DNA from 4 places in the Paenibacillus andongensis genome. Region 1 is predicted to be linked to each of the others. Evidence: a T-box and tRNA genes for the amino acid it is inferred to sense, from the RefSeq annotation. Region 1 holds a T-box; the other regions hold tRNA genes.

Region 1 (4,909 bases):
TAGCGGTTCATCGTCGGGTTCCTGTCGATCTATCTCTTTAAAACCTTCAAGATAATTTCCCCTTCCTATACCTAAATCCACCAATCACATCTTAATCTGTCCAGGTAAAGGAAGAGTATTCATTTGCGTAATCTGCCCGTTAGTTCAGTAAGTTCATTGGCAAAAGATAATAAAAAGCCTGCTCTTGACATATCGTCAAGAACAGGCTTGGATGTCAGTATTATAGTTTTACGACATTCTCCGCTTGAGGTCCGCGTTGGCCTTTTACAACATTGAATTCAACGCGTTGCCCTTCGTCCAAAGATTTGAATCCTTCGCCTTGAATGGCAGAAAAATGAACGAATACATCGTCGCCGGTTTCCCTTTGAATGAAGCCAAACCCTTTTTCCGCATTAAACCACTTAACAGTACCTGTTTCCATTTGTAAATAACCTCCAAAGTTTAAATGCCCCCAACAACAAAACCGGACTATTCACTAGTATATCTCAAAGAAGACGCAAAATCTGTTGAAATATGTCTCAAAAAAATATCTAAAGTATTTTTCAGATTAATCAATGGCTTTTTAGTCGGTGTACCTCCTCTTCAATTCGACTAACGTCAATCCTTTGGAACAATACTTCAACTTGTGTTAACTCTCTTCCATCTGGACACTCAACATATTCCCAGGTGGGAACAGATAAGCTTAGAAAACCTCGAATCTTTATACAGGAAAAAGGTACAAATGGTTCCAATAGGTTCGACAGATTAGCAATGATTTGAACACATGTATTAAGAGTATGACTACATGAGTCCACATTTTCTTTGATCTGGTTCCAAGGTTTTTGTTCATCAAAATATTTATTACAGCTACGAATGAACGTAAATACGGTCTCCAACGCTTCTTTTAGCTTTCCTTTCTCAATAAGCTCTCCACATCGAATATACAGGTCTTCAATTTGATCTTTAATGTTAATATCTATCACACCATGAGGGATTTTACCTTCATAAAATTTTTCAATAAATACTAAACTTCGATTCACAAAATTCCCAAACGCACCAAGCAATTCCCCATTATGGCTATAAATAAATTCTCTCCAAGAGAAATCCGTATCCCGATTTTCTGGACCATTGGCAATTAGGAAATACCGTAGTGAATCCGCATCATACCTCCCTAATAGATAGGGTACCCATACTGCCCAGTTTCGACTTGTTGAAAATTTTCTTCCTTCTAAAGTAAGAAATTCGCTAGAAACGATTTGATCTGGCAGGTGCAAATTCTTCAAACCCAGCAGAATAGCTGGCCAAATTAACGTATGAAAAGGGATATTATCCTTCCCATGGATATAGTAGGCTCTTACACCTTCTTTGGACCAAAACTTCTCCCACGATTCACCACTCTGATTGGCCCACTGCTTACTGGCAGAAAGATACCCACTTACAGCCTCTACCCACACATAAATTTTTTTCCCTTCAAAACCTTCAAGGGGTACATCTACGCCCCAATCCAAGTCCCGAGTAGCAGCTCGATCCTGTAGCCCTTCTCCTAAATAACGTCTTGAAAGTCCAATACCGTTTTCCCTCCACCCATCCGCCTGATCAACAAAGCTTTCTAGCTCATTTTGAAATTTCGATAGTGCCAGAAAGTAATGATCAGAAAACCTTGATGATGGACTCCCATTGCATAACTTACATGAACGATTATGCAGCTCCAAAGGATCCAATAATGCTGAACAGGCGTCACATTGATCACCACGAGCTGCACTGCCACAATGAGGACAGTTCCCTTCAACGTAACGGTCTGGCAGAAAACGATCGCAACCGTTACAGTAAGTTTGTTCAACTGCTTTTTTATACAGAACACCATTATCCAGTAGTTGATTAAAAACCTCTTGTACAACTTCGCGGTGAAACGGATCATCCGTTCGAGTATAAATGTCGTAGGAAAATCCAATTTGACGGAAACAATCTACAAACTCATTATGGTATCTGTCGGTAATTACTAGAGGGGAAACACCTTCTTTGTTAGCTTGAATTGAAATTGGCGTTCCGTGACAATCACTTCCTGATACATAAAGTACTTCTTCTCCCTTTAACCGAAAATACCGCGCAATCACGTCACCTGGCAGTAAACTCGATACTCTTCCTAAGTGAAGTGATCCGTTTGCGTAGGGCCACGCTCCTCCAATAAAAATGCTCATTTTCAATTTCCTCCCTATTATAAAAATTCTTGATAACAAAAAAAGCCCTCGCCCTCAAAAAGGACGAAAGCTGTCGCTCACGTGTTTCCACCTAAATTTACCAATCCCTCACGGTGACCGGCCTCTACAGGTACGTCACCACATGAGGTGATTATACCCTGGCACGTTAACGGGTGCACCCGGTGCGGCCTACTACCTCACTGGGAGGATTCGATGCACAGCTCTGAGACCATGTTCGTCAGACGTTTCTTTACTCCTTTTCACCTACCGGAGCTCTCTGTTAAAAGAACGGGGTCCAACTACTCTTTCTCGTCGTTGCCTTATTCATATTCCTTATATAGCCAATTATAATTATATATTTCCAAAAATCAATTTAATTTTCAAAAAACTCTAGGATATGATTAAAGTTACCGCGACAAGTTACTCCCTGAATCGATTCAACTAACGTTCCTCGTTAGCTTAATCCATCTAGATAACTTTTAGGACGAAATAATGAAAAAGCATCACCACGTGATTGGTTCTCTACATGTTCATCCATCCACCATACTCCATATGAATAAAAATATGTCCCTTTTTGTGTAGGTGCATGAAAACTATTTTCTTTCACCACAACTTCTGTAAGTTTCCCTTCATTGATTTGCTCGACATGGTATTTGTTCGGTTGCGGCTCATAATTCATAACGAACTTAATAACTTCACCAGGTTGTACTGAAACTGGATTCTCGCCTTTTAAGAGTTCAGCTGGACCAATTGTATCCACACATTTCCCTTGATTTTTTGATTGCCAGCAATATGTGCCGAGTTTTGTCTCATACATTCGGCTACCAATCTGAATCTCAGCCTTAGGCGGTTGCTCTCCCTCAAGGTTCTTACCTATTGGCTGTTTTTCACCATTTGATTGAGTACCAGAACAACCAACTGAGCCCATAAGCATAAGAGTCATCACGAAAAACAATAGAAATCTCTTCAAATCCAGTCCCTCCAGTCTTTATAACGACGTTTATTGTTCAAACGAAAGAACAAGTATTAAGGTTGCAATCAAAAATATAGGGATTAGTGAGCAACATGTATGACTCGTCATTTTCATAATTCCCGTAACCTCATTGAGCGATTCTGCTCGTTAACGTAATGAAGAAGCTACCGATCGTGTCGGCAGCTTCTTCATTGATGTTTATTCAACTAAAGTTCTGCTGTTACTTTAACGATGTAATCGAACTGAAGCTAAATGCATTAGATCCAAATATCATTGACTGCTGTTAATTCTGACTCAGTCCCACCAGTGTTTACTACGCCCCTGGGCTCTACCAACATGATATGACACTCTTTGTTAGCGAAAGGTTTGTGTTCGACACCCCTTGGTACAATAAACATCTCACCTTGGGAAATCTTTACTTGACCATCGCGGAAATCGATGAACATCTCCCCTTCGAGCACGATAAACACCTCGTCGGTATCTTGATGATCGTGCCATACAAAATCCCCATCTATCTTGACCAATTTAAATTGATAGTCATTCATTTCACCAATGACTTTCGGAGACCAATGTTCATTGAACTTAGATAATTTCTCATTCAGATTAATAGCTTGGTAATGAATATTAATCCCTCCTTTTTCTTGATTTTCAATATACCATATTATTAACTTGGATAGCTTAAAAGATAATATTCATCAATACAGCGTGGGTATCCTGCCCGTTACTTCAACAGACTGCCGATTAAGCCGAGTTATTGCTTTTATCGTTTTTTTCAAACAGATTAAATACATGCTAAGGAAGTGCCAGCTTTCCCAAGTCGAGTTGATTGATCTTATCTTCAGGCAGATTTTTAATCTTATTAACCGTTTTTATACCACTCAACGTAATACTATATTTGTTCTTTAAATACGCATGGATATCATTCATCTCTTCTTCTGTTATTTTAGTTATACTCTGTTCTCCTTTTAGCTTTCCAAGTATGACACCAATGACTTCAGCAGCCAACGAAGTGTTGGCTTGGATACGAGCACTACCATAAGCGACTGCTGAAGCCCCCACGTTCTTACCCGCTAGAATTACATTTGAATAACCTTTTGGAATAAAAGATCGTAAGGGCATCCCATATTTGTCTGGGTCTCCACTATGCTGACCCCAAGTATGGCTAGCTGTTCCTTGCAGATCTATGGGGTATCCCCCAATACTTACGTTATCCCAGAACATCTTTCCACTCATAAGATCTGATGCTTGCAGGACATATTCAGTTTGGTAACGGTTATAATCACGTATGTATAAGTAGTTTGGATAGCCGTTGATTTCAGCCTTTTCCCAACCTGGCAGTTCTTGGCGAAGATGAGGTAGGATACGTATCGTTTCCGATTTCCCCAAGTCTATTGCCCTTTGGATGCTTCCATTGTTAGAAGGATCGACATTAAATAGTAAAAGGGCGTTTATCAGCACCTCACCGTCTCGTTGGTTGATCGTGTTTAACCCACGAAGAAACACTTCCCTGTTACTTGGAGTGAAATTTGCCCCGACATTCCCGAAGCCCCACGTAAATTTATCTGTAACAGTAGAAGTAGAACCATATTTATCCTCAATTTCTTTTCTAGTTAAACGATTGATTTCCGTTTGGAACTTCTCCCAATCTACATTGCGAAATTTCATCATTACCGAAGACGCCATGTAATCTTTTGTTCCACCAAATACGGTTTCGATACCTGGAATGCGTTCTAATCCTATGCCACCTGTTAAAGCATTG
Region 2 (4,909 bases), 2.5 Mb from region 1:
TAGGGGAGCGTTGTATGTACGTTGAATTCTGACCGTAAGGACAGGTGGAGCGCATACAAGTGAGAATGCCGGTATAAGTAACGAAAAGATCAGTGAGAATCTGATCCGCCGAAAACCTAAGGGTTCCTGAGGAAGGCTCGTCCGCTCAGGGTAAGTCGGGACCTAAGGCGAGGCCGAAAGGCGTAGTCGATGGACAACAGGTGGAAATTCCTGTACCACCGTAGCCGTTATGAGCGATGGAGTGACGCAGAAGGATAGTGACGCGAGCTGATGGATGCTCGTCCAAGCAGTGAGGCTGGTTAGTAGGCAAATCCGCTAACCGTAAGGCTGGGCTGTGATGGGGAGGGAAACTTTAAGTACCGAAGGTCATGAGTTCACACTGCCAAGAAAAGCTTCTAGCCAGGCGAAGGTGCCCGTACCGCAAACCGACACAGGTGGGTGAGAAGAGAATTCTAAGGCGCGCGGAAGAACTCTCGTTAAGGAACTCGGCAAAATGACCCCGTAACTTCGGGAGAAGGGGTGCCTCGGTAGGGTGAATAGCCCGAGGGGGCCGCAGTGAAAAGGCCCAAGCGACTGTTTAGCAAAAACACAGGTCTGTGCGAAGCCGCAAGGCGAAGTATACGGGCTGACGCCTGCCCGGTGCTGGAAGGTTAAGAGGAGTGGTTAGGGGTTAAACCCGAAGCTATGAATTGAAGCCCCAGTAAACGGCGGCCGTAACTATAACGGTCCTAAGGTAGCGAAATTCCTTGTCAGGTAAATTCTGACCCGCACGAATGGCGTAACGACTTGGGCGCTGTCTCAACGAGAGATCCGGTGAAATTTTAATACCTGTGAAGATGCAGGTTACCCGCGACAAGACGGAAAGACCCCATGGAGCTTTACTGCAGCTTGATATTGGACTTTGGTACGATCTGTACAGGATAGGTGGGAGCCTTTGAAGCCTGAGCGCCAGCTTGGGTGGAGGCGCCGTTGGGATACCACCCTGATCGTATCGGAGTTCTAACCTGGTACCGTAATCCGGTATGGGGACAGTGTCAGGTGGGCAGTTTGACTGGGGCGGTCGCCTCCTAAAATGTAACGGAGGCGTTTAAAGGTTCCCTCAGAATGGTTGGAAATCATTCGCAGAGTGCAAAGGCATAAGGGAGCTTGACTGCGAGACCTACAAGTCGAGCAGGGACGAAAGTCGGACTTAGTGATCCGGTGGTACCGAATGGAAGGGCCATCGCTCAACGGATAAAAGCTACCCTGGGGATAACAGGCTTATCTCCCCCAAGAGTCCACATCGACGGGGAGGTTTGGCACCTCGATGTCGGCTCATCGCATCCTGGGGCTGAAGTAGGTCCCAAGGGTTGGGCTGTTCGCCCATTAAAGCGGTACGCGAGCTGGGTTCAGAACGTCGTGAGACAGTTCGGTCCCTATCTGTCGCGGGCGTAGGAAATTTGAGAGGAGCTGTCCTTAGTACGAGAGGACCGGGATGGACGTACCGCTGGTGTACCAGTTGTCTCGCCAGAGGCATCGCTGGGTAGCTATGTACGGAGGGGATAAGCGCTGAAAGCATCTAAGCGCGAAGCCCCCCTCAAGATGAGATTTCCCAGTATGTAAGACCCCTTGTAGACGACGAGGTTGATAGGTTCGAGGTGGAAGTGCAGCAATGCATGCAGCTGACGAATACTAATCGGTCGAGGGCTTAACCAATAAACCTAAGAAATTCAAACCTTTACGCAAGTTTCGTATCTAGTTTTCAAGGCGCAAACACGCTTTGACTGTTTGGTGATGATGGCGGAGGGGACCCACGCGTTCCCATCTCGAACACGACCGTTAAGCCCTCCAGCGTCGATGGTACTTGAACCGCAGGGTTCTGGGAGAGTAGAACGTTGCCAAGCAGTTTTCCCTGATAGCTCAGTTGGTAGAGCACTCGACTGTTAATCGAGTTGTCACAGGTTCGAGTCCTGTTCGGGGAGCCATTTTTTATAACATATCAGGCTTTTCATGGAGAGGTGTCCGAGCTGGCCGAAGGAGCACGATTGGAAATCGTGTAGGCGTCACAAGCGTCTCGAGGGTTCGAATCCCTCTCTCTCCGCCACCTATAAACTTATACATAAGAAAAGCCTGTTTACGAGGCCCGTTGGTCAAGTGGTTAAGACACCTCCCTTTCACGGAGGTAACAGGGGTTCGAGTCCCCTACGGGTCACCATCCATTTTCTAGTAATATCCCATGGAGGCTTAGCTCAGCTGGGAGAGCATCTGCCTTACAAGCAGAGGGTCGGCGGTTCGATCCCGTCAGCCTCCACCATATTTTATCCTTAATCAAATATCATGCTAGTAATGTCGCGGGGTGGAGCAGCCCGGTAGCTCGTCGGGCTCATAACCCGAAGGCCGCAGGTTCAAATCCTGCCCCCGCAACCAAACTCTTACTGAGAGAGTTGTTTTACATAGTGTGGAGCTGTGGTGTAGTGGCCCAACATGCCTGCCTGTCACGCAGGAGACCGCGGGTTCGAATCCCGTCAGCTCCGCCATTTTTTTATTTCTGGACGTGAGTCATTAGCTCAGTTGGTAGAGCACCTGACTTTTAATCAGGGTGTCGTAGGTTCGAATCCTACATGACTCAGTATTTATAGGGATCTTTAGACTTAGTCTAAAGTCTCTCTGATTTCGCGGTCATGGCGGAATTGGCAGACGCGCACGGTTCAGGTCCGTGTGGGCTAACCCCCCGTGGAGGTTCGAGTCCTCTTGACCGCATCATACTTTTAAAAGAAACTCTTCGATAAATTCGAAGGGTTTCTTTTTTTACTTTAATTATCATCTCGCTGCCAAGAAGGTAGGTCGACGCGGCGTGTGGTATTTGATGATTAGCTCATATTCAAATAGCGTGAGATCAGGGGTTCGATCCCGCTAAGTACTTGGGTTTCCGAGTGTTTAGCGGCTTTTCGTGGGTAAATCGTAATGGATTGTCGCTTCAATTTGTCTAAGATCATGAAAAACCTTATAAGGAAGACGGCGGCTCTCTTTTTTTAACCAGTTTTAAACTTTGTCTGCTATAGTCGGAGAATAAAGTTGAGTTTTGTAAACAATTGGGGAGATGGCGCAAATTGGTTAGCGAAAAGGGTTCAGTTGTCACCTAAGTGAATTTGGCGGTTTCGAACTTGGTATTTAGCGTTATTTACATATGACCGCTTGCCTATTCGGAGGCGATCGTTTTACGTGATTAGGTAGAGGGGAATTAATTAGTTAATGGGAGAGAGTATTGCACATGACACAACGATTATCATCAGCCTTATCCGATTACGAGGCAAGGGATGGGAGCCTTCAAGCCGTGCGGGTTTTCGATTCCCAACCTGCATCGGATAAAGTGCTGATCCTTTTACATGGTGTAACTGAGCCGGGAAAATACTTGGTTCCAATGGCTGAATTTATTGCGAACGAGGGGCTTGCCAACGTAGTTGTGCCTGACCTTAGAGGCTACGGCGACAATCCAGCTCGTCGTGGGGATATCGACTATATTGGACAATTTGACGATGATTTGGAGGATTTAGTTGCTTTGATTCGGAAGCGCCGTCCCGATGCCAAAATCATCATGGGTGGACATTCGCTCGGAGGAGGAACTGTCCTTCGGCAGGCTATTAAGCCTGTGGCGAAGGAAATTTATTCGTTTCTGCTGCTCAGCCCTGCACTGAATAACGGCTCGCCGGTGTTCCGAAAAGGGAATACGAACGAATCCATCACCAATGTTCCGCGGATTGTCCTGCTGATGCTCCTGAATAGCGTTGGCATTCGCCGCTGGAACGGCGCAATCGTTTACCGGAGAATGACGCCGAAGGAACAGCTGCATGGCACGGAGTCGCTGAATCTCAGCTTCCGACTGATGTTGTCGCGCGTGCCCGGCAACAACATCGGCGACTACATATCGCGGCTTACCGCAAATTCCTTTATACTCGTAGGCAGCGAAGACGAAGTGTTCGTGCCGGAGGCGTATCAGCCTATATTTGCTAAGCACAGTAAGCTGGGTATTCACATTTTGCAAGGACATAATCACGATCAAATCATTCAAACGGAGCAAGCTTTGGCAACGATCGGACAATGGATGAAGGAACTTTAAGGGGCATATGTGTAAACAACAAAATATAAATGATATGTTCTATTCCTAGTCTTTGTAGCAGCGGGATGGAGGTTATTCATCACCAAGAAAAAGAGTTTTTGTTAATCCTTTTAGGAGGACTAAAGAAAACTCTTTTTTTGTACAAACTCACCCAATTTTAAGTTGACATTGATTATTATTATCACTAATATCAATGATAGTAGTTATAATCGATGGCGGGGAGAGATCGAATTGAAAACGATTAAATACTGCTGTAGAAATGAAAAATTCGGATCCAAACAAATATATAAGTCCTTGAAAAGCGAATATCCAGACCTGAAGCAAAAAAAGAAGGATTGCTTAGGTAATTGTAAACATTGCAAGAAAGAATGTATCGCCATGATCGGTAAAAAGGAGCTGTTGTGTGCTGCTTCGCCTGATTTACTTTATGCTCAAATCAAACAAATTATTGCTGATTCCAAGGCAGAAAGCGTGATGGCTTGAACTTAACCCTTCTGAAATTGTTACTTCCGTTTGTATTTGTATGCGGAGTTCTGGTAATCTTGTATGTATGGGGAATACGCAAGAGATAACTATACAGAAAGGTGTGTGCAACTATGTTAAATGATACACTTACAGAAGCGCTCAATGAGCAGATGAACTATGAGTTTTACTCTGCGCACGTCTACTTGGCTATTGCTGGTTATTGTGCTGCGGAAAGCTTAGACGGCTTTTCCAACTTTTTTATTGTACAAGCTGAGGAAGAGAAATTCCATGCGATGAAAATTTTTAAATTCATAAATGACCGTGGAAAAAAGGTTAGCTTTGCCGGTA
Region 3 (4,909 bases), 3.2 Mb from region 1:
TAGTGAAGCAGTACCGTGAGGGAAAGGTGAAAAGCACCGCGGAAGCGGAGTGAAAAAGAACCTGAAACCGTGTGCTTACAAGAAGTCAGAGCCCTCTATATGGGTGATGGCGTGCCTTTTGTAGAATGAACCGGCGAGTTACGTTCCCGTGCGAGGTTAAGCTGAAAAGGCGGAGCCGCAGCGAAAGCGAGTCTGAATAGGGCGCTTGAGTACGTGGACGTAGACCCGAAACCGTGTGATCTACCCCTGTCCAGGGTGAAGGTGAGGTAACACTCACTGGAGGCCCGAACCCACGCATGTTGAAAAATGCGGGGATGAGGTGGGGGTAGCGGAGAAATTCCAATCGAACTCGGAGATAGCTGGTTCTCCCCGAAATAGCTTTAGGGCTAGCCTCGGATGTGGAGTTGTGGAGGTAAAGCACTGATTGGGTGCGGGGCCCGCCAAGGGTTACCAAGTCCAGTCAAACTCTGAATGCCACAAACTTAAATCCGGGAGTCAGACAGTGAGTGCTAAGATCCATTGTCAAAAGGGAAACAGCCCAGACCATCAGCTAAGGTCCCCAAGTGTGTGTTAAGTGGGAAAGGATGTGGAGTTGCACAGACAACCAGGATGTTGGCTTAGAAGCAGCCACCATTGAAAGAGTGCGTAATAGCTCACTGGTCGAGTGACTCTGCGCCGAAAATGTAACGGGGCTAAACACGCCACCGAAGCTATGGCTTGCACGTATGTGCATGGGTAGGGGAGCGTTGTATGTACGTTGAATTCTGACCGTAAGGACAGGTGGAGCGCATACAAGTGAGAATGCCGGTATAAGTAACGAAAAGATCAGTGAGAATCTGATCCGCCGAAAACCTAAGGGTTCCTGAGGAAGGCTCGTCCGCTCAGGGTAAGTCGGGACCTAAGGCGAGGCCGAAAGGCGTAGTCGATGGACAACAGGTGGAAATTCCTGTACCACCGTAGCCGTTATGAGCGATGGAGTGACGCAGAAGGATAGTGACGCGAGCTGATGGATGCTCGTCCAAGCAGTGAGGCTGGTTAGTAGGCAAATCCGCTAACCGTAAGGCTGGGCTGTGATGGGGAGGGAAACTTTAAGTACCGAAGGTCATGAGTTCACACTGCCAAGAAAAGCTTCTAGCCAGGCGAAGGTGCCCGTACCGCAAACCGACACAGGTGGGTGAGAAGAGAATTCTAAGGCGCGCGGAAGAACTCTCGTTAAGGAACTCGGCAAAATGACCCCGTAACTTCGGGAGAAGGGGTGCCTCGGTAGGGTGAATAGCCCGAGGGGGCCGCAGTGAAAAGGCCCAAGCGACTGTTTAGCAAAAACACAGGTCTGTGCGAAGCCGCAAGGCGAAGTATACGGGCTGACGCCTGCCCGGTGCTGGAAGGTTAAGAGGAGTGGTTAGGGGTTAAACCCGAAGCTATGAATTGAAGCCCCAGTAAACGGCGGCCGTAACTATAACGGTCCTAAGGTAGCGAAATTCCTTGTCAGGTAAATTCTGACCCGCACGAATGGCGTAACGACTTGGGCGCTGTCTCAACGAGAGATCCGGTGAAATTTTAATACCTGTGAAGATGCAGGTTACCCGCGACAAGACGGAAAGACCCCATGGAGCTTTACTGCAGCTTGATATTGGACTTTGGTACGATCTGTACAGGATAGGTGGGAGCCTTTGAAGCCTGAGCGCCAGCTTGGGTGGAGGCGCCGTTGGGATACCACCCTGATCGTATCGGAGTTCTAACCTGGTACCGTAATCCGGTATGGGGACAGTGTCAGGTGGGCAGTTTGACTGGGGCGGTCGCCTCCTAAAATGTAACGGAGGCGTTTAAAGGTTCCCTCAGAATGGTTGGAAATCATTCGCAGAGTGCAAAGGCATAAGGGAGCTTGACTGCGAGACCTACAAGTCGAGCAGGGACGAAAGTCGGACTTAGTGATCCGGTGGTACCGAATGGAAGGGCCATCGCTCAACGGATAAAAGCTACCCTGGGGATAACAGGCTTATCTCCCCCAAGAGTCCACATCGACGGGGAGGTTTGGCACCTCGATGTCGGCTCATCGCATCCTGGGGCTGAAGTAGGTCCCAAGGGTTGGGCTGTTCGCCCATTAAAGCGGTACGCGAGCTGGGTTCAGAACGTCGTGAGACAGTTCGGTCCCTATCTGTCGCGGGCGTAGGAAATTTGAGAGGAGCTGTCCTTAGTACGAGAGGACCGGGATGGACGTACCGCTGGTGTACCAGTTGTCTCGCCAGAGGCATCGCTGGGTAGCTATGTACGGAGGGGATAAGCGCTGAAAGCATCTAAGCGCGAAGCCCCCCTCAAGATGAGATTTCCCAGTATGTAAGACCCCTTGTAGACGACGAGGTTGATAGGTTCGAGGTGGAAGTGCAGCAATGCATGCAGCTGACGAATACTAATCGGTCGAGGGCTTAACCTAATATAGGGATCTTTGACGAAAGTCAAAGTCTCTCAGTTTGAACCCTAAATGTTCACTTTACGCAAGTTTCGTATCTAGTTTTCAGGGAATACTATTTCCTGAATGTATATATATCTTGGAGAGATACCCAAGTGGCTATAAGGGGACCCTCTGCTAAGGGGTTAGACTGCGTAAGTGGTGCGAGGGTTCGAATCCCTCTCTCTCCGCCAGTTTCCAAATATATATACCTTTTATGTGGCGGCGTAGCTCAGCTGGCTAGAGCGTACGGTTCATACCCGTAAGGTCGGGGGTTCGAGCCCCTCTGCCGCTACCATAAAACCAATCCAGTCGGAGGCTTAGCTCAGCTGGGAGAGCATCTGCCTTACAAGCAGAGGGTCGGCGGTTCGATCCCGTCAGCCTCCACCATTTTTATCTTTATGCCGTTGTAGCTCAACTGGTAGAGCAACTGACTTGTAATCAGTAGGTTGGGGGTTCAAGTCCTCTCGACGGCACCATTTTTATGGTTTAACTTTTGTAATACGGAGCTGTGGTGTAGTGGCCTAACATGCCTGCCTGTCACGCAGGAGACCGCGGGTTCGAATCCCGTCAGCTCCGCCATTTATTTTTTTAGTGAATTAGGACAAGCTAAAGACAATTACATAAGGCTCGGTAGCTCAGTCGGTAGAGCAGAGGACTGAAAATCCTCGTGTCGGCGGTTCGATTCCGTCCCGAGCCATTGAGATGGTTGTGCTGCATCAAAGCAGCATGGTTATCTCTCATCTGGAGGCTTAGTGAAGTGGCTAAACACGGCAGACTGTAAATCTGCTCTCTTCGAGTTCGGTGGTTCGAATCCATCAGCCTCCATTTTACCTTGAGTCATTAGCTCAGTTGGTAGAGCACCTGACTTTTAATCAGGGTGTCGTAGGTTCGAATCCTACATGACTCACTTTTAATAGTAAACGTAGAAGGCCGTGAGGTCTTTTTTTGTTTTATATAAAGAAAAAGCATCCATAAACCGGATGCTTTTTTTCTATTTCAACTTGTCTGCAACTGATTTCATTTTTTGCTTCATAGAGGCCGTTTTATCACGGCGATCGTCGATTTTGATGGATGTGGAGACACGCTCTGCACCATTCGTAAATGGGACTTCGTGGACGGCACGAATGACTTCTAGCAGGCGGTCTAACGGACCCTCTAGTATGGTGCCCATAGGCGTCATTTCAAACGATATATCTGCATGCTTTTCTAGTTCTTTGTGCAGATCTGCGACATAACCGCTGAGGCTGGTGGTGGTTGTCCCAATAGGGATAATGGTGAATTCTGCGATAGCCATGGAAGTCACTTCTCCTTTCATCTTGTAAAGCTCTCTTCCATTGTAGATGAGTGACTGCAGGCAATGCAATTCACCGTAAAAAACATTCTCCGCAAATTAAGAACTCGCAAGTTCAATAATATACAATCTGGGAGAAATTCATCTCTCCACTTCAGGGCTCCTCACTGCCTCCCAAGGGTCAAGTTGGCCAAGTTCAGTTCTTACATATCCGCGAGGATAGGCAGGGCCGCCATAACCGATCTCCGACCATACTAAAGGATGTGAGTAATAGGCCTCTACACTTAACTGAAGGAGTTTATGAAACAGTGCTTTTTGTGGGATGTCATCCCAAGCTTCCGTTGGAGGGTAGCTGGCATCACTGATTTGGAGCATGATGCGCTTTTGAGCAGCTTCGTCTAATTGGAAGAAAGGTCGGCTATCGGCTATCCACCCAGCCTCGTCAATTGCTTTAAGCCCCTGACGCAGGAGGTTTTGAATGGGAGGTACATTGAGCTTGCGCTGTCCTTCTCCTTTATTTTCTGCCAACGTTTGATCGATATGAGTTAGGATCGTTTGAATAACATCTCCTCGATGATCATCCATGAGCAGAGCGCACCAAGCCCGTAATGTTTCGGTTTCTACCGGAGTTAGAAAGTGGTAAGAATGCTCTCGCACCAGTCGGGAGGTCACTATGGACCGTGTATGGGAATCCCATTCCTTTTGCTCATCCATGACGTTGTAGGTCGGATAATAACTTTGATTTTTCAAGGTAAATCAACCTCCATAGATAGCAGTAAGATCCAAAATGCTAATGACAGAAAATAGTAAAGGCATCATAACGGCGGACCCGTAAGAAAGAAATCACCCCAGTACAATTATTTCCAAATTATCAAAGATTATGAGTTGGTTTTATTAAGCCATATTTAGCATCTATGTGCGTAACGGAGGTATGATCCATATGTACGATGAAGGTGACGTGAAAGGAGGGCTCTCACATTCACATGAGGGAGGGCACATATGTTACAATAAGGAGATAGATATAGAAGATATATAGGAGTAAGGAGAGAGGCAGATGGATTGGGAGCGTGTAAAAGAGCGTTTGGAAGCGGTTTTACAGTCACCTATGCAGATTAGCTTGATACCCGAGGCAGATTGGGAGCATTTGGCGGAAGAGCAGGCAGAGAATC
Region 4 (4,909 bases), 2.6 Mb from region 1:
CTCATCTATAAGAAAGAGAGAGATATGCTCGCAGCCAATTGTTTTCTTGGCGATATCACTCAATTGTCCGATCGATTCGAAGATGGAATCAGAATTTATCACATTTTTAAAAAACAATGAATTCTGCATAGATGTACCTCTTATTCTTCTCAAATAAACTTCCCCAACTATTTAATTAGTACTAGTTCTTCTTAATAAGGAGATTCTCCTCTATTATAAATAAAAATTTCCATTATTTTAATATTTTTTTACTCATATTGCTATATAATTACTCATTTTTTGTTAATTTCTTGGATTATTCTCTCGATTTCTGTCAGATCACTTGCGTAGATCCCGCAACAAAAGGAAAAAGACCAGCCTATTTCTGATGAAATAGACTGACCTTTTCTAGTTATAAAGATCTAGTTAGCTGACATAATCGGCTTAATGAGTGATAACAAGAGCTTTGTGTCCTCTTTACTAATTTGGGAGAAAGGGTTAGACGGATTGTTGAGAGTTAGCAGGATCTGTTCGATGTCGATTGCTGTAGTTCCCGTAAAGTATTTTTGCTTAAGCGCATTTTGTACCTGATAAGACGTAGTATTGTCATAAATATAGACCGGTGAGCCATAAGGAGACAAGTGGTTATTATAGTCCATTGTATAAATCGATATTAAATTTGTTCCTTGTGGAATCGTGATAGAAGAAGGTATAGAGAGTCTCCATGGTGCCCCTATAGGTACATGGCCTATTTCAACCGGAATCACATTATACCCTGTAAAATAAGCATAGTACGCCTTAATGTTCGACTCATCGTTGTCTTGACTCCATGTGATATGTCCACGGATACTGCGATAGTGCTCGTCCCAATCAATGAATTGAATCGTTGGGGGAAGCGGATAATAAGCTGGTATGTCATTCTCTTTGCCATTTTCTAGCACAGAGTATATCGCAATCTGCGTTGCGCCATTCGGGATGCTGATAAGCTCGTTAATATTTAGACTGTTATAATTCATAGTATTATCATTGATACGAGGTTCAAAGGCAGAACCGATCAGTTGTAATTTTGTACCATGTGCATCGGTAAAATAAATGGTTTGACCCGCTAGTTGAAGAAGCATATTACGATCTGACGTTACTTCCCATCTTAACCAACCAGCTATTTTCCCTGCTTTCGGGTAATTCAGCTGCCCTTCGACAATCCTCGGTACAGGCAAATTGGATGTTATAGGGACAGACGTTAATGGATCCGATAAACGATTATCATACATGGATAGAATGGGCCAACTTCCAGGTTCTTCTCCATTGCTGTTATTTACTACTACTCCGATTTCTGCGACATCTGTTGGCAGCGTTGGCAGAGTAAACTGATAAATTTTATCCGCCCTTTTTTCGACAACACCCAAATGATGCTCTATATTTAGTGCATTCTTGGTACGATAAAAAACTCGGTAGCCTGTAACTTGAGATTCATTCACAGATCCAGTCCAATTCAGTACTCCATCAATAACTCCGCCGGCCGGATTAGTATCCTTGAAAAGTACTTGACCAGGCGAATACAAGGATGATTTCCAAATCGGACGTGTCACCTGAGCCAAGACAGATGATTCTGACTGCAACTCCAAGCCTATCCTTGTCGCTCCCGCTGGGATGGAAATCCCAACCGGCACTGTGTAAATATTAGCATTAGGATTAATACCAGAATAAACATTACCAACTACCGTGTTATTATTATCAAAAAAATTAATATTTATTTTGCTATCCTGTGGTATTGTACCGTATGTGCTCCAATAAACAGTCCCTTTAATTTGATCTAGAGAAGAGTATTCAAAAGGGTCATAAATATAAAAATTCATTATTTCAACTTGACCACTCCTATGCTCCAACGTTACTTCATGCTGATAGTTACCACTAACTTGACCGCCAATATATGTATCGTTGAAATACCCAGGAGCTGAGATGTAGATGTTATAATTTGCAACTGGCAAATTTTCTAGTTTGCCATATCCATTCCCATCTAACTGAATTCGTAATGGAAACGGTAAATTCGGTGAAGTAACAACAACCTTTGCTGAGCTAACTGGTTTTGACTCTGGATTTTTCACGGTGACTTCAATGGAAGCAGCTGAAACACCTGCGCCACCCGGCAAAACCGTTGCTGAAACCTTATCAATATTAGGTAACCCTAGCAGCAATCCGATTGTAACAATTAAAGCTGCTATCCATTTTGAATGACTTATTTTCATCTAACTCTCCCCTTAGACCAATAATCTGTTCATATTTCATTCGACATGATTTGACATCTTCCTCTATTTTTATAGGTAAAAATAACCTCTTCTCAGTTAACTTATAAGTGAGAAAGAGGTTTTGAGTGGGTACGTTCAATAAACTCAATACCGCAAGGGTAAGTCTTGATCGCCTTCATCTACAATGAAAATGTCATCTTCATGCTTTAACTGTCATCCTAATTGCCGCTTCAAGCCGAGCTCCACAAAAAAAAGCATAATCTAGCAGTGAATTCACTACTAAATTATGCTTTAATATGATCGGGACGACACGATTTGAACATGCGACCCCCTGCTCCCAAAGCAGGTGCTCTACCAAGCTGAGCTACGTCCCGGAACTACTATGATATTCTAAAAAAAATGGCGCGCCCTGAGAGATTCGAACTCCCGACCTTTTGATTCGTAGTCAAATACTCTATCCAGCTGAGCTAAGGGCGCTTAATAAAATGGAGCGGAAGACGGGGATCGAACCCGCGACCCTCGCCTTGGCAAGGCGATGCTCTACCGCTGAGCCACTTCCGCATAGGGATCCCCAAGCCGTATCGTACGACTTGGGGATGATTGATGCGCGTAGAGGGACTTGAACCCCCACGGTCGCCCGCTAGATCCTAAGTCTAGTGCGTCTGCCAATTCCGCCATACGCGCATGCTGTAAATAAGGCAAATGGTGAGTCATGTAGGATTCGAACCTACGACACCCTGATTAAAAGTCAGGTGCTCTACCAACTGAGCTAATGACTCGCATCATTGGTTGCGGGGGCAGGATTTGAACCTGCGGCCTTCGGGTTATGAGCCCGACGAGCTACCGGGCTGCTCCACCCCGCGTCATAGTTAGATATGATCCCTACAATTGTTGCTAATACCCTTGCGGGTACTGCTTGGCAACGTTCTACTCTCCCAGAACCCTGCGGTTCAAGTACCATCGACGCTGGAGGGCTTAACGGTCGTGTTCGAGATGGGAACGCGTGGGTCCCCTCCGCCATCATCACCAAACAGTCAAAGCGTGGTTTGCGCCTTGAAAACTAGATACGAAACTTGCGTAAAGTAACACTCAGGGTTTTGGTTAAGCCCTCGACCGATTAGTATTCGTCAGCTGCATGCATTGCTGCACTTCCACCTCGAACCTATCAACCTCGTCGTCTACAAGGGGTCTTACATACTGGGAAATCTCATCTTGAGGGGGGCTTCGCGCTTAGATGCTTTCAGCGCTTATCCCCTCCGTACATAGCTACCCAGCGATGCCTCTGGCGAGACAACTGGTACACCAGCGGTACGTCCATCCCGGTCCTCTCGTACTAAGGACAGCTCCTCTCAAATTTCCTACGCCCGCGACAGATAGGGACCGAACTGTCTCACGACGTTCTGAACCCAGCTCGCGTACCGCTTTAATGGGCGAACAGCCCAACCCTTGGGACCTACTTCAGCCCCAGGATGCGATGAGCCGACATCGAGGTGCCAAACCTCCCCGTCGATGTGGACTCTTGGGGGAGATAAGCCTGTTATCCCCAGGGTAGCTTTTATCCGTTGAGCGATGGCCCTTCCATTCGGTACCACCGGATCACTAAGTCCGACTTTCGTCCCTGCTCGACTTGTAGGTCTCGCAGTCAAGCTCCCTTATGCCTTTGCACTCTGCGAATGATTTCCAACCATTCTGAGGGAACCTTTAAACGCCTCCGTTACATTTTAGGAGGCGACCGCCCCAGTCAAACTGCCCACCTGACACTGTCCCCATACCGGATTACGGTACCAGGTTAGAACTCCGATACGATCAGGGTGGTATCCCAACGGCGCCTCCACCCAAGCTGGCGCTCAGGCTTCAAAGGCTCCCACCTATCCTGTACAGATCGTACCAAAGTCCAATATCAAGCTGCAGTAAAGCTCCATGGGGTCTTTCCGTCTTGTCGCGGGTAACCTGCATCTTCACAGGTATTAAAATTTCACCGGATCTCTCGTTGAGACAGCGCCCAAGTCGTTACGCCATTCGTGCGGGTCAGAATTTACCTGACAAGGAATTTCGCTACCTTAGGACCGTTATAGTTACGGCCGCCGTTTACTGGGGCTTCAATTCATAGCTTCGGGTTGCCCCTAACCACTCCTCTTAACCTTCCAGCACCGGGCAGGCGTCAGCCCGTATACTTCGCCTTGCGGCTTCGCACAGACCTGTGTTTTTGCTAAACAGTCGCTTGGGCCTTTTCACTGCGGCCCCCTCGGGCTATTCACCCTACCGAGGCACCCCTTCTCCCGAAGTTACGGGGTCATTTTGCCGAGTTCCTTAACGAGAGTTCTTCCGCGCGCCTTAGAATTCTCTTCTCACCCACCTGTGTCGGTTTGCGGTACGGGCACCTTCGCCTGGCTAGAAGCTTTTCTTGGCAGTGTGAACTCATGACCTTCGGTACTTAAAGTTTCCCTCCCCATCACAGCCCAGCCTTACGGTTAGCGGATTTGCCTACTAACCAGCCTCACTGCTTGGACGAGCATCCATCAGCTCGCGTCACTATCCTTCTGCGTCACTCCATCGCTCATAACGGCTACGGTGGTACAGGAATTTCCACCTGTTGTCCATCGACTACGCCTTTCGGCCTCGCCTTAGGTCCCGACTTACCCTGAGCGGACGAGCCTTCCTCAGGAACCCTTAGGTTTTCGGCG

The links. A T-box is a leader RNA that pairs with one kind of tRNA and senses whether it is charged. The one in region 1 lies ahead of metG (methionine--tRNA ligase), so its partner is inferred to be a tRNA-Met.
Region 2: it encodes a tRNA-Met, which carries the amino acid that the T-box ahead of metG (methionine--tRNA ligase) is inferred to sense. The anticodon was not compared.
Region 3: it encodes a tRNA-Met, which carries the amino acid that the T-box ahead of metG (methionine--tRNA ligase) is inferred to sense. The anticodon was not compared.
Region 4: it encodes a tRNA-Met, which carries the amino acid that the T-box ahead of metG (methionine--tRNA ligase) is inferred to sense. The anticodon was not compared.

What each region holds. Positions count from the first base shown of each region.
Region 1 is NZ_CP104467.1:3,511,494-3,516,402, reverse strand. It holds gene NYR53_RS15500 (hypothetical protein) at 1-81, opposite strand, end outside; gene NYR53_RS15495 (cold-shock protein) at 221-421, opposite strand; gene metG (methionine--tRNA ligase) at 552-2,177, opposite strand; T-box leader at 2,234-2,502, opposite strand; gene NYR53_RS15485 (hypothetical protein) at 2,632-3,147, opposite strand; gene NYR53_RS15480 (cupin domain-containing protein) at 3,408-3,773, opposite strand; gene NYR53_RS15475 (FAD-dependent oxidoreductase) at 3,943-4,909, opposite strand, start outside.
Region 2 is NZ_CP104467.1:1,011,706-1,016,614, forward strand. It holds rRNA gene NYR53_RS04585 (23S ribosomal RNA) at 1-1,695, shown strand, start outside; rRNA gene rrf (5S ribosomal RNA) at 1,767-1,883, shown strand; tRNA gene NYR53_RS04595 (tRNA-Asn) at 1,889-1,964, shown strand; tRNA gene NYR53_RS04600 (tRNA-Ser) at 1,992-2,083, shown strand; tRNA gene NYR53_RS04605 (tRNA-Glu) at 2,120-2,194, shown strand; tRNA gene NYR53_RS04610 (tRNA-Val) at 2,218-2,293, shown strand; tRNA gene NYR53_RS04615 (tRNA-Met) at 2,330-2,406, shown strand; tRNA gene NYR53_RS04620 (tRNA-Asp) at 2,440-2,516, shown strand; tRNA gene NYR53_RS04625 (tRNA-Lys) at 2,536-2,608, shown strand; tRNA gene NYR53_RS04630 (tRNA-Leu) at 2,655-2,739, shown strand; gene NYR53_RS04635 (alpha/beta hydrolase) at 3,251-4,096, shown strand; gene NYR53_RS04640 (DUF1450 domain-containing protein) at 4,328-4,579, shown strand; gene NYR53_RS04645 (ferritin) at 4,693-4,909, shown strand, end outside.
Region 3 is NZ_CP104467.1:283,042-287,950, forward strand. It holds rRNA gene NYR53_RS01280 (23S ribosomal RNA) at 1-2,431, shown strand, start outside; tRNA gene NYR53_RS01285 (tRNA-Ser) at 2,549-2,640, shown strand; tRNA gene NYR53_RS01290 (tRNA-Met) at 2,668-2,744, shown strand; tRNA gene NYR53_RS01295 (tRNA-Val) at 2,761-2,836, shown strand; tRNA gene NYR53_RS01300 (tRNA-Thr) at 2,850-2,925, shown strand; tRNA gene NYR53_RS01305 (tRNA-Asp) at 2,952-3,028, shown strand; tRNA gene NYR53_RS01310 (tRNA-Phe) at 3,074-3,146, shown strand; tRNA gene NYR53_RS01315 (tRNA-Tyr) at 3,193-3,274, shown strand; tRNA gene NYR53_RS01320 (tRNA-Lys) at 3,284-3,356, shown strand; gene NYR53_RS01325 (MTH1187 family thiamine-binding protein) at 3,441-3,743, opposite strand; gene NYR53_RS01330 (gluconate 2-dehydrogenase subunit 3 family protein) at 3,882-4,490, opposite strand; gene NYR53_RS01335 (PucR family transcriptional regulator) at 4,795-4,909, shown strand, end outside.
Region 4 is NZ_CP104467.1:945,018-949,926, reverse strand. It holds gene NYR53_RS04340 (HD-GYP domain-containing protein) at 1-129, opposite strand, end outside; gene NYR53_RS04335 (carboxypeptidase-like regulatory domain-containing protein) at 402-2,225, opposite strand; tRNA gene NYR53_RS04330 (tRNA-Pro) at 2,526-2,599, opposite strand; tRNA gene NYR53_RS04325 (tRNA-Arg) at 2,626-2,702, opposite strand; tRNA gene NYR53_RS04320 (tRNA-Gly) at 2,712-2,786, opposite strand; tRNA gene NYR53_RS04315 (tRNA-Leu) at 2,830-2,909, opposite strand; tRNA gene NYR53_RS04310 (tRNA-Lys) at 2,929-3,004, opposite strand; tRNA gene NYR53_RS04305 (tRNA-Met) at 3,012-3,088, opposite strand; rRNA gene rrf (5S ribosomal RNA) at 3,140-3,256, opposite strand; rRNA gene NYR53_RS04295 (23S ribosomal RNA) at 3,323-4,909, opposite strand, start outside.